2 linked regions of the Caballeronia sp. TF1N1 genome follow. Each later gene encodes a partner of the first gene's protein in a complex. Links are inferred from orthologs where the notes say so. Each region holds a gene or a part of one and is shown in the gene's direction. Other genes may lie near its edges. The genes, in order: tsaE and tsaD.

Region 1 (3,305 bases):
CGGCCTCGCTATTTCGTCTGGCGCCGCGCGCTGCGCGAGCGCCCATTGCACATGCTCGCGAACCAGCGCGGAAGGATCGTCCATGCGCGCCTGCAACGCTTGCACGATACGCTCGCGCTCCACGCTTTCGAGCGACGCGCGCAGTGCATTGCCCATCGCCACCGCGATATTGCGTAGCCATCGCTCGTGTCCGATACGCCGGATCGCGCTGCCCTGCATGCGCGTGTCGAAGTCCTCGGCGCTCCACGCAAACAACTCGACGAGCGTGGAACGATCGAGCCCATGCCGCACATCGAAGTCCACGACCGGCGTGGCCTGCGCGAACTTGTTCCAAGGACACACGAGCTGACAATCGTCGCACCCATACACGCGATTGCCGATCAAAGGCCGCATCTCCTCGGGAATACTGCCTTGCAGTTCTATCGTCAGATACGAAATGCAGCGCCGCGCATCCACGCGATACGGCGCCACGATCGCGCCAGTCGGACATGCGCCGATACAGCGCGTGCACTGCCCGCAATGCGCGCCGTCCGTCTCGGGATGCGGGTCGACGGGCAATGCAATATCGACGTAAATCTCGCCGATGAAGAAGAGCGAACCGGCATCGCGATCGAGCAGCAACGTATGCTTGCCACGCCAGCCGACGCTTGCTTTTTGCGCCAGCGCGACTTCGAGAACCGGCGCGGAGTCCGTGAACGCGCGATGCCCGAACGGCCCGATGGCAGCTTCGATGCGCTCGGCCAGTTGCTGCAGCCGGTTGCGCATGACCTTGTGATAATCGCGGCCGCGCGCGTAGATCGAGACCATCGCCTGCGATGGATCGCTCAGGCGCGACCATTCGACGGCGCGCCAGTCGTTCCTCTGACCATCGGCTGTCGCGACACTTTCAGCGCCCTTGTGCTCGAGCGTCGCGCCAGGCAGATAAGCCATGCGCGCCGTGATGACCCGTCGCGTGCCGGCCACAAGCTCGGCGGGCCTTGCGCGTTTCATCCCATGTTTGGCCATATAATCCATCTCGCCGTGATAGCCTGCTTCAAGCCAACTGGCGAGGCCTTCCTCGGCATCCGTCAGGTTGGTATCGCCGATACCAACCGCACCGAATCCCAACTCGCGCCCCCACGTCTTGATGCGTAGCGCGAGTTCCGCCAGCGCGGCCTCATCGCCTAGTTCGACGTGATGCAAGGCGCGCGACTCATCGGCGGCGTCGCTGGACGCGGTCGTGATTTCAACGGAATGTTCCGGCAATCGGTTCATCACGACATTTTACGAGCAATGCCCGAAAGCCCTGTACGAACGACGCCTGATTTTCCTTCCGCGCTCCTCGAACGCCGCTTCGATCTGCGCGACGAAGCGGCAACGCTCGCCTTCGGGGAACGCTTTGCACGCGCCATCGACGAGACGCGCAAGCAAACCTCGGCCGAACGTTTTTCGGGCTTGCAGGTCCAGTTGATCGGTGACTTGGGCGCGGGCAAGACCACGCTCGTGCGCGCGACCTTGCGCGCGCTCGGTCATGCGGGCCGCGTGAAGAGTCCGACTTACACGCTCGTCGAGCCCTATTCGCTCGACACGCCAGGCGGGCCGCTCGATGTCTATCACTTCGATCTCTACCGCTTCGCCGATCCCGCCGAATGGGCCGATGCCGGCTTTCGCGAGTATTTCGATCGCGGCGCGGTGTGCCTCATCGAATGGCCGCAGCAAGCAGGCGGACTGCTCGGCGTGCCGGACCTCGTGTTCGAACTTGCCTTGCCCGACGAGAGCCGTGAAGTCGAAGAAGGCCGCGTGCTGAATGCGCGGGCGTTTAGCGAAACAGGAAAGACATGTCTCGAAAGATGCTGATCAAGCCGTTTCATTCGATCGAATCGGGTGCGAGCGCGCCGCACAACTGGCGGCGGCGTCAGGTGCTGCGCGCGGGCGCATCGACGCTTGCGCTTGCGCTCGTCGCACCGAAGCTCGCGCACGCGAGTTCCGTGCTCGGCGTGCGCGTGTGGCCCGCGCGCGATTACACGCGCGTGACCATCGAATCCGACCAGCCGCTCACGAACAGCAATCAGACGCTGCAAGGCCCGGACAGACTCGTCGTGGATCTGAACGGCATCGATCTGGATCAGTCGCTGCGCGATCTCGTCTCGAAGATCACGCCGAACGATCCGCAGATTCAATCGGTGCGCGTCGGTCAGTACCAGCCGCATGTCGTGCGCATGGTGTTCGACCTCAAGGGTTCGGTCAAGCCGCAGGTCTTCACGCTAGGGCCGATTGGCAGCTACAAGTATCGGCTCGTGTTCGATCTTTACCCGGCCGTCGCGCCCGATCCGCTGATGGAACTGCTCGCGCAGTCCGAGCACAAGCAGGAGGCCTTCGACCGCGCCAATCCGAATCCTTCCGCGCCGCCGCCCGCCACGCTTTCGGGGCCGGCCACGCCGCAGAAATCGCTCTCGCAGGATTCGACCGACGAGTTTTTCCAGAAGTACGCTCAGGGCGATGCCCCGGACAACGCCGCGTCGGTGGCGCCGAAGCCCGTGCCTATGCCTGCGCCATCCGTGCCGAAGCCGTCGCGCGTCGTGCCGCCCGTGATCGCGAAGAAGGATGACGACGACAGCGACCAATACACGTTCTCGCAGCCCAAGCAGGATCGCTCGGGGACGACGCGCCTTCTGACTGTGGCCATCGATCCGGGTCACGGTGGCGAAGATCCCGGCGCTATCGGCGGCGCGGGGACGTATGAGAAGCACATTGCGCTCGATATCGCGAAGAAGCTGCGCGCGAAGATCGACGCGCAACCCAACATGCGCGCCATGATGACGCGTGATGCCGATTTCTTCGTGCCACTCAATGTGCGTGTGCAGAAGGCGCAGCGTGTCGGCGCCGATCTATTCGTGTCGATTCATGCGGACGCGTTTACCGAGTCTTCGGCGCGTGGTTCTTCCGTTTTCGCGTTGTCGGAACATGGTGCGTCGAGCGCGGCGGCGCGGTGGATGGCCGCCAAGGAAAATTCGTCGGATCAGGTCGGTGGCATCAACGTGAAATCGCAAGACGCTAGCGTGAATCGCGCGCTTTTCGACATGTCCACTACGGCGCAGATTCGCGATTCCATGCGGTATGGGAGTTTCGTGCTGAATGAAATCGGGGGCATTAACAAACTGCACAAGGGGTCGGTCGAGCAGGCAGGGTTTGCCGTGCTCAAGGCACCGGATATTCCCTCGATTCTCGTCGAAACCGCGTTTATCAGTAACCCGGATGAGGAGACTCGCCTCAACGATGATGCCTATCGGGACAAGATGGCTAGCGCCATTATGAAAGGCATCAGG
Region 2 (3,289 bases), on another replicon or contig:
CCACGCGTGCGCGAGCCGTGCGGGAACGTGGTCCGCGAGAAAATTGCCTATTTGTTTCTTCGATCCCGCCTTGGCTTCGAGCAGGAGTTCGGTGGCGTCGGCGTCGGGCAGGAGATCGACGTGGATCGGCTCCGACGTATTCCAGAAACTCGAAATCTGGAGCACGCCCGGACCGGACAGCCCGCGATGCGTCAGCAGCAAGTCCTCGTCGAATTCACCTCGCGTCTTGCCCTTGCCCGTGCCGATGCGAACCGGCAGCGACAGCCCCGACAACGCCGCGAACGGCGCCCAGTCGGCCGACGTGAAAGTGAGCGGCACGAGCGCGGGAAGCGTTTCGACTAGCTTGTGGCCGAACTGTTTCGCCACGCGATACCCGAAATCCGTCGCTCCGATCTTCGGAATGGACAAGCCGCCCGTCGCGATGACGAGCGCGGCCGCGTCGATTGCGCCCGCCGAGGTGTCGAGCGTGAAGCGCGCGCCGTCGTGCCGGATCTCGTGGACGCTCACCGGGCGCCGCCACGCGACGCTGCCGGCATCGCACTCGCTTTTGAGCACGTCGATGATGGTTTCGCTCGAATCGTCGCAAAAAAGCTGGCCTTTGTGCTTTTGATGCCATTTCACGCGGTACTGCTTCAGCAGCGCGAGAAAGTCGCGCGGCGTGTAGCGCGCGAGCGCGGAGCGGCAAAAATGCGGATTCGCCGACAAGAAGTTTGCCGGCTGCGCGTTGAGATTGGTGAAGTTGCAGCGGCCGCCGCCCGAGATACGGATTTTTTCGGCGAGACGCTCGGCGTGGTCGATCAGCACGACGCGACGCCCCGACTGGGCGGCGACTGCCGCGCACATCATGCCGGCCGCGCCCGCGCCGATCACGGCGATATCGAAGGATTCCATGGCGCGCATTGTAACTGGGGGGCGTCGTTACACTGCTATACTTTTCTGTTCCCTTCAAGCGCTCAACCCATGCTAGTTCTCGGCATAGAAAGCTCCTGCGACGAAACCGGCCTCGCCCTCTACGACACAGAGCGCGGCCTCCTTTCGCACGCCCTGCATTCGCAGATCGCGATGCATCGCGAGTACGGTGGCGTGGTGCCCGAACTGGCTTCGCGGGATCACATCCGCCGGGCGCTGCCGCTCCTCGAACAAGTCATGGCCGAGGCCCACGCCGCGCGCGCCGACATCGATGCCATCGCGTTCACGCAAGGTCCGGGGCTTGCGGGCGCGCTGCTGGTGGGCGCGAGCATCGCCAATGCGCTGGCGATGGCATGGGACAAACCGACTGTCGGCATCCATCATCTCGAAGGACACCTGTTGTCGCCGCTACTCGTCGATGCCCCGCCGCCGTTTCCGTTCGTCGCGCTGCTCGTATCGGGCGGCCATACGCAACTGATGCGCGTCACCGATATCGGCGTCTACGAGACGCTCGGCGAAACGCTCGACGACGCGGCGGGCGAAGCCTTCGACAAAACCGCAAAGCTGCTCGGGCTGGGTTATCCGGGCGGGCCGGAAGTGTCGCGGCTGGCGGAATTCGGCACGCCGGGCGCGGTCACGCTGCCGCGTCCGATGCTGCATTCAGGCGATCTCGACTTCAGCTTCAGCGGCTTGAAGACCGCCGTGCTGACTCAAAGCCGCAAGCTCGGCGCGAATGTCTGCGAGCAGGCAAAGGCAGATCTGGCGCGAGGTTTCGTCGATGCAGCCGTCGACGTGCTCGTCGCCAAGTCGCTCGCGGCGCTCAAGAAGACCGGGTTGAAGCGGCTGGTCGTGGCGGGCGGCGTGGGCGCGAACCGGCAGTTGCGCGAGGCGTTGTCGGCTGCGGCAAGGAAGCGGCGCTTCGACGTGCATTACCCCGACCTGGCGCTTTGCACCGATAACGGCGCGATGATCGCGCTGGCGGGCGCGTTGCGGCTTGCCCGCTGGCCGGAGCAGGCCGGGCGGGATTATGCATTTACGGTGAAGCCTAGATGGGATTTGAGTTCGCTGGCGCGAGTTTGACCTTTGCGTGGCTTCGTGCGAAGTCTGGTTTGCTGAATGAACCGCACGACAGTCTCGACACAGCCAAGGCCCACACGGATCGCAACACGCGACCAACGCCGGCCAACGCGCTCACGAATTAGCGACGCATGTGCCTTGCGCGAACGGGCGGCACGCACGCAACGGCGATATTCGCGCGGCCACTGCATCGCCAAATGAGGAAAAGAGCGTCGCTGCAACGTTCATTTCGGCGGATCGAACGCCTGCACAACCGCCCCGAACGCCGGCAGCGCCTCACACCGATCGCCATGCGCGATCAACGCCAGCCAGCGATTCCCGCTGACCAACGCCCCATGCGCTTCGCGCACGAACCGCAGCGCGCACGCAACGGCGATATCCGCGTGACCGATTGCATCGCCGAACCAGAAAGGCGTCGGACGCGCCGCGCGATCCGCTTCCAGCACGTCGAGCACGCGTTCGATCTGCCCCGTGCAGCGCTCGACCCAAGCCTGCGACTTTTCCGCGTGCATCACGCGCTCGTAGACCAGCGCCACAGCCTTGTCCGCGAGACCCGTCGCGAGCGCACACACCTTCAGCGCCGCACGACGCTGCGCGCCGCTTTGCGCAATCATCGCGCGGTCGTCGCCGGCGAGTTCATCGAGATAGTCGAGGATCGTCGCGCTCTCGATCACCGTGTCGCCCGACTCCAGCACGAGCGTCGGCACGCGCGAGAGCGGATTGAACGGCGCGATCTTGCCGGCATCGCCGAAAGTCGACCACGGCCAATGCTCGTAGCCAATGCCATAAAGATTCAGCGCAATGGCCACGCGTCTGACAAACGGGGAATCGTATTGGCCGATGAGAATCACGACGCACTCCGCAAAGTTCGGGTCGAACAGTTTAAGCGCGCGCGGGCTTCGGAAACAATGGCCACGCGAGCAACGCGCACACGCCCGCCAGCAGCCACACGCCCGGCCACGAAGTCGCCGCCAGGACATGCGGAATGACGAGCGGCGTCACGAACAAGCCCACGTAGACGGCCGTGTTGGTCATGCCGAGCGCCGTGCCGGCGCGCTGCATGCCGGCGAGCGTGGCGAGTTCGGTGTACGCCACCCCATGCCATGCCGATACGCAAATGCCCGCGAAGACCAGCATCGCCGCGAGCAAGTACGGAAGCTTCGCGACGCCCAGCGCGGTCGCCACCGCCAACGCCACAAACGACACCGACGCGACCACCACCGACCCGCGCAGATACGCGCGCCGGTTGCCGCGACGATCCGTATGACGGCCGCTCCAGACGCGCATGACCATGGCGCCGAGT

The links.
Region 2: the proteins of tsaE (region 1) and tsaD are in contact, whole or in part, in a crystal structure (PDB 6N9A), measured with the Thermotoga maritima proteins. The link is inferred for Caballeronia sp. TF1N1 from one-to-one orthologs. Residues at the interface, in WP_004082108.1 of Thermotoga maritima: Leu37, Gly38, Lys46, Lys57, Val59, Lys60, Ser61, Thr63, Phe64, Thr65, Leu66, Met67, Val69, Pro71, Tyr82, Arg83, Leu84, Asp86, Asp88, Phe89, Asp93, Ile128, Asp130, Glu131, Arg134; in WP_004082750.1 of Thermotoga maritima: Cys10, Asp11, Arg49, His50, Leu82, Gly84, Gly135, Gly136, Glu154, Thr155, Leu156, Asp157, Asp158, Ser159, Glu162, Asp165, Lys166, Arg169, Leu170, Tyr175, Lys213, Thr214, Leu217, Tyr218, Gln221, Arg222, Asn324.

The regions. Positions count from the first base shown.
Region 1 is NZ_CP084626.1:2,341,968-2,345,272, forward strand. What follows is about bases 66-3,054. They hold tsaE (tRNA (adenosine(37)-N6)-threonylcarbamoyltransferase complex ATPase subunit type 1 TsaE), read left to right. Parts: upstream 66-1,272; coding sequence 1,273-1,836; downstream 1,837-3,054. Other genes in these bases: queG (tRNA epoxyqueuosine(34) reductase QueG), read right to left, coding at 66-1,254; LDZ28_RS10875 (N-acetylmuramoyl-L-alanine amidase), read left to right, coding at 1,818-3,054. Outside these bases: more of queG, read right to left, coding at 1-65; more of LDZ28_RS10875, read left to right, coding at 3,055-3,305. UniProt on the Escherichia coli protein: Required for the formation of a threonylcarbamoyl group on adenosine at position 37 (t(6)A37) in tRNAs that read codons beginning with adenine.
Region 2 is NZ_CP084627.1:226,594-229,882, reverse strand. What follows is about bases 2-2,974. They hold tsaD (tRNA (adenosine(37)-N6)-threonylcarbamoyltransferase complex transferase subunit TsaD), read left to right. Parts: upstream 2-960; coding sequence 961-1,989; downstream 1,990-2,974. Other genes in these bases: LDZ28_RS15060 (MFS transporter), read right to left, coding at 2,869-2,974; LDZ28_RS15065 (glutathione S-transferase family protein), read right to left, coding at 2,211-2,837; LDZ28_RS15075 (NAD(P)/FAD-dependent oxidoreductase), read right to left, coding at 2-891. Also shown: more of LDZ28_RS15075, read right to left, coding at 1-1; more of LDZ28_RS15060, read right to left, coding at 2,975-3,289.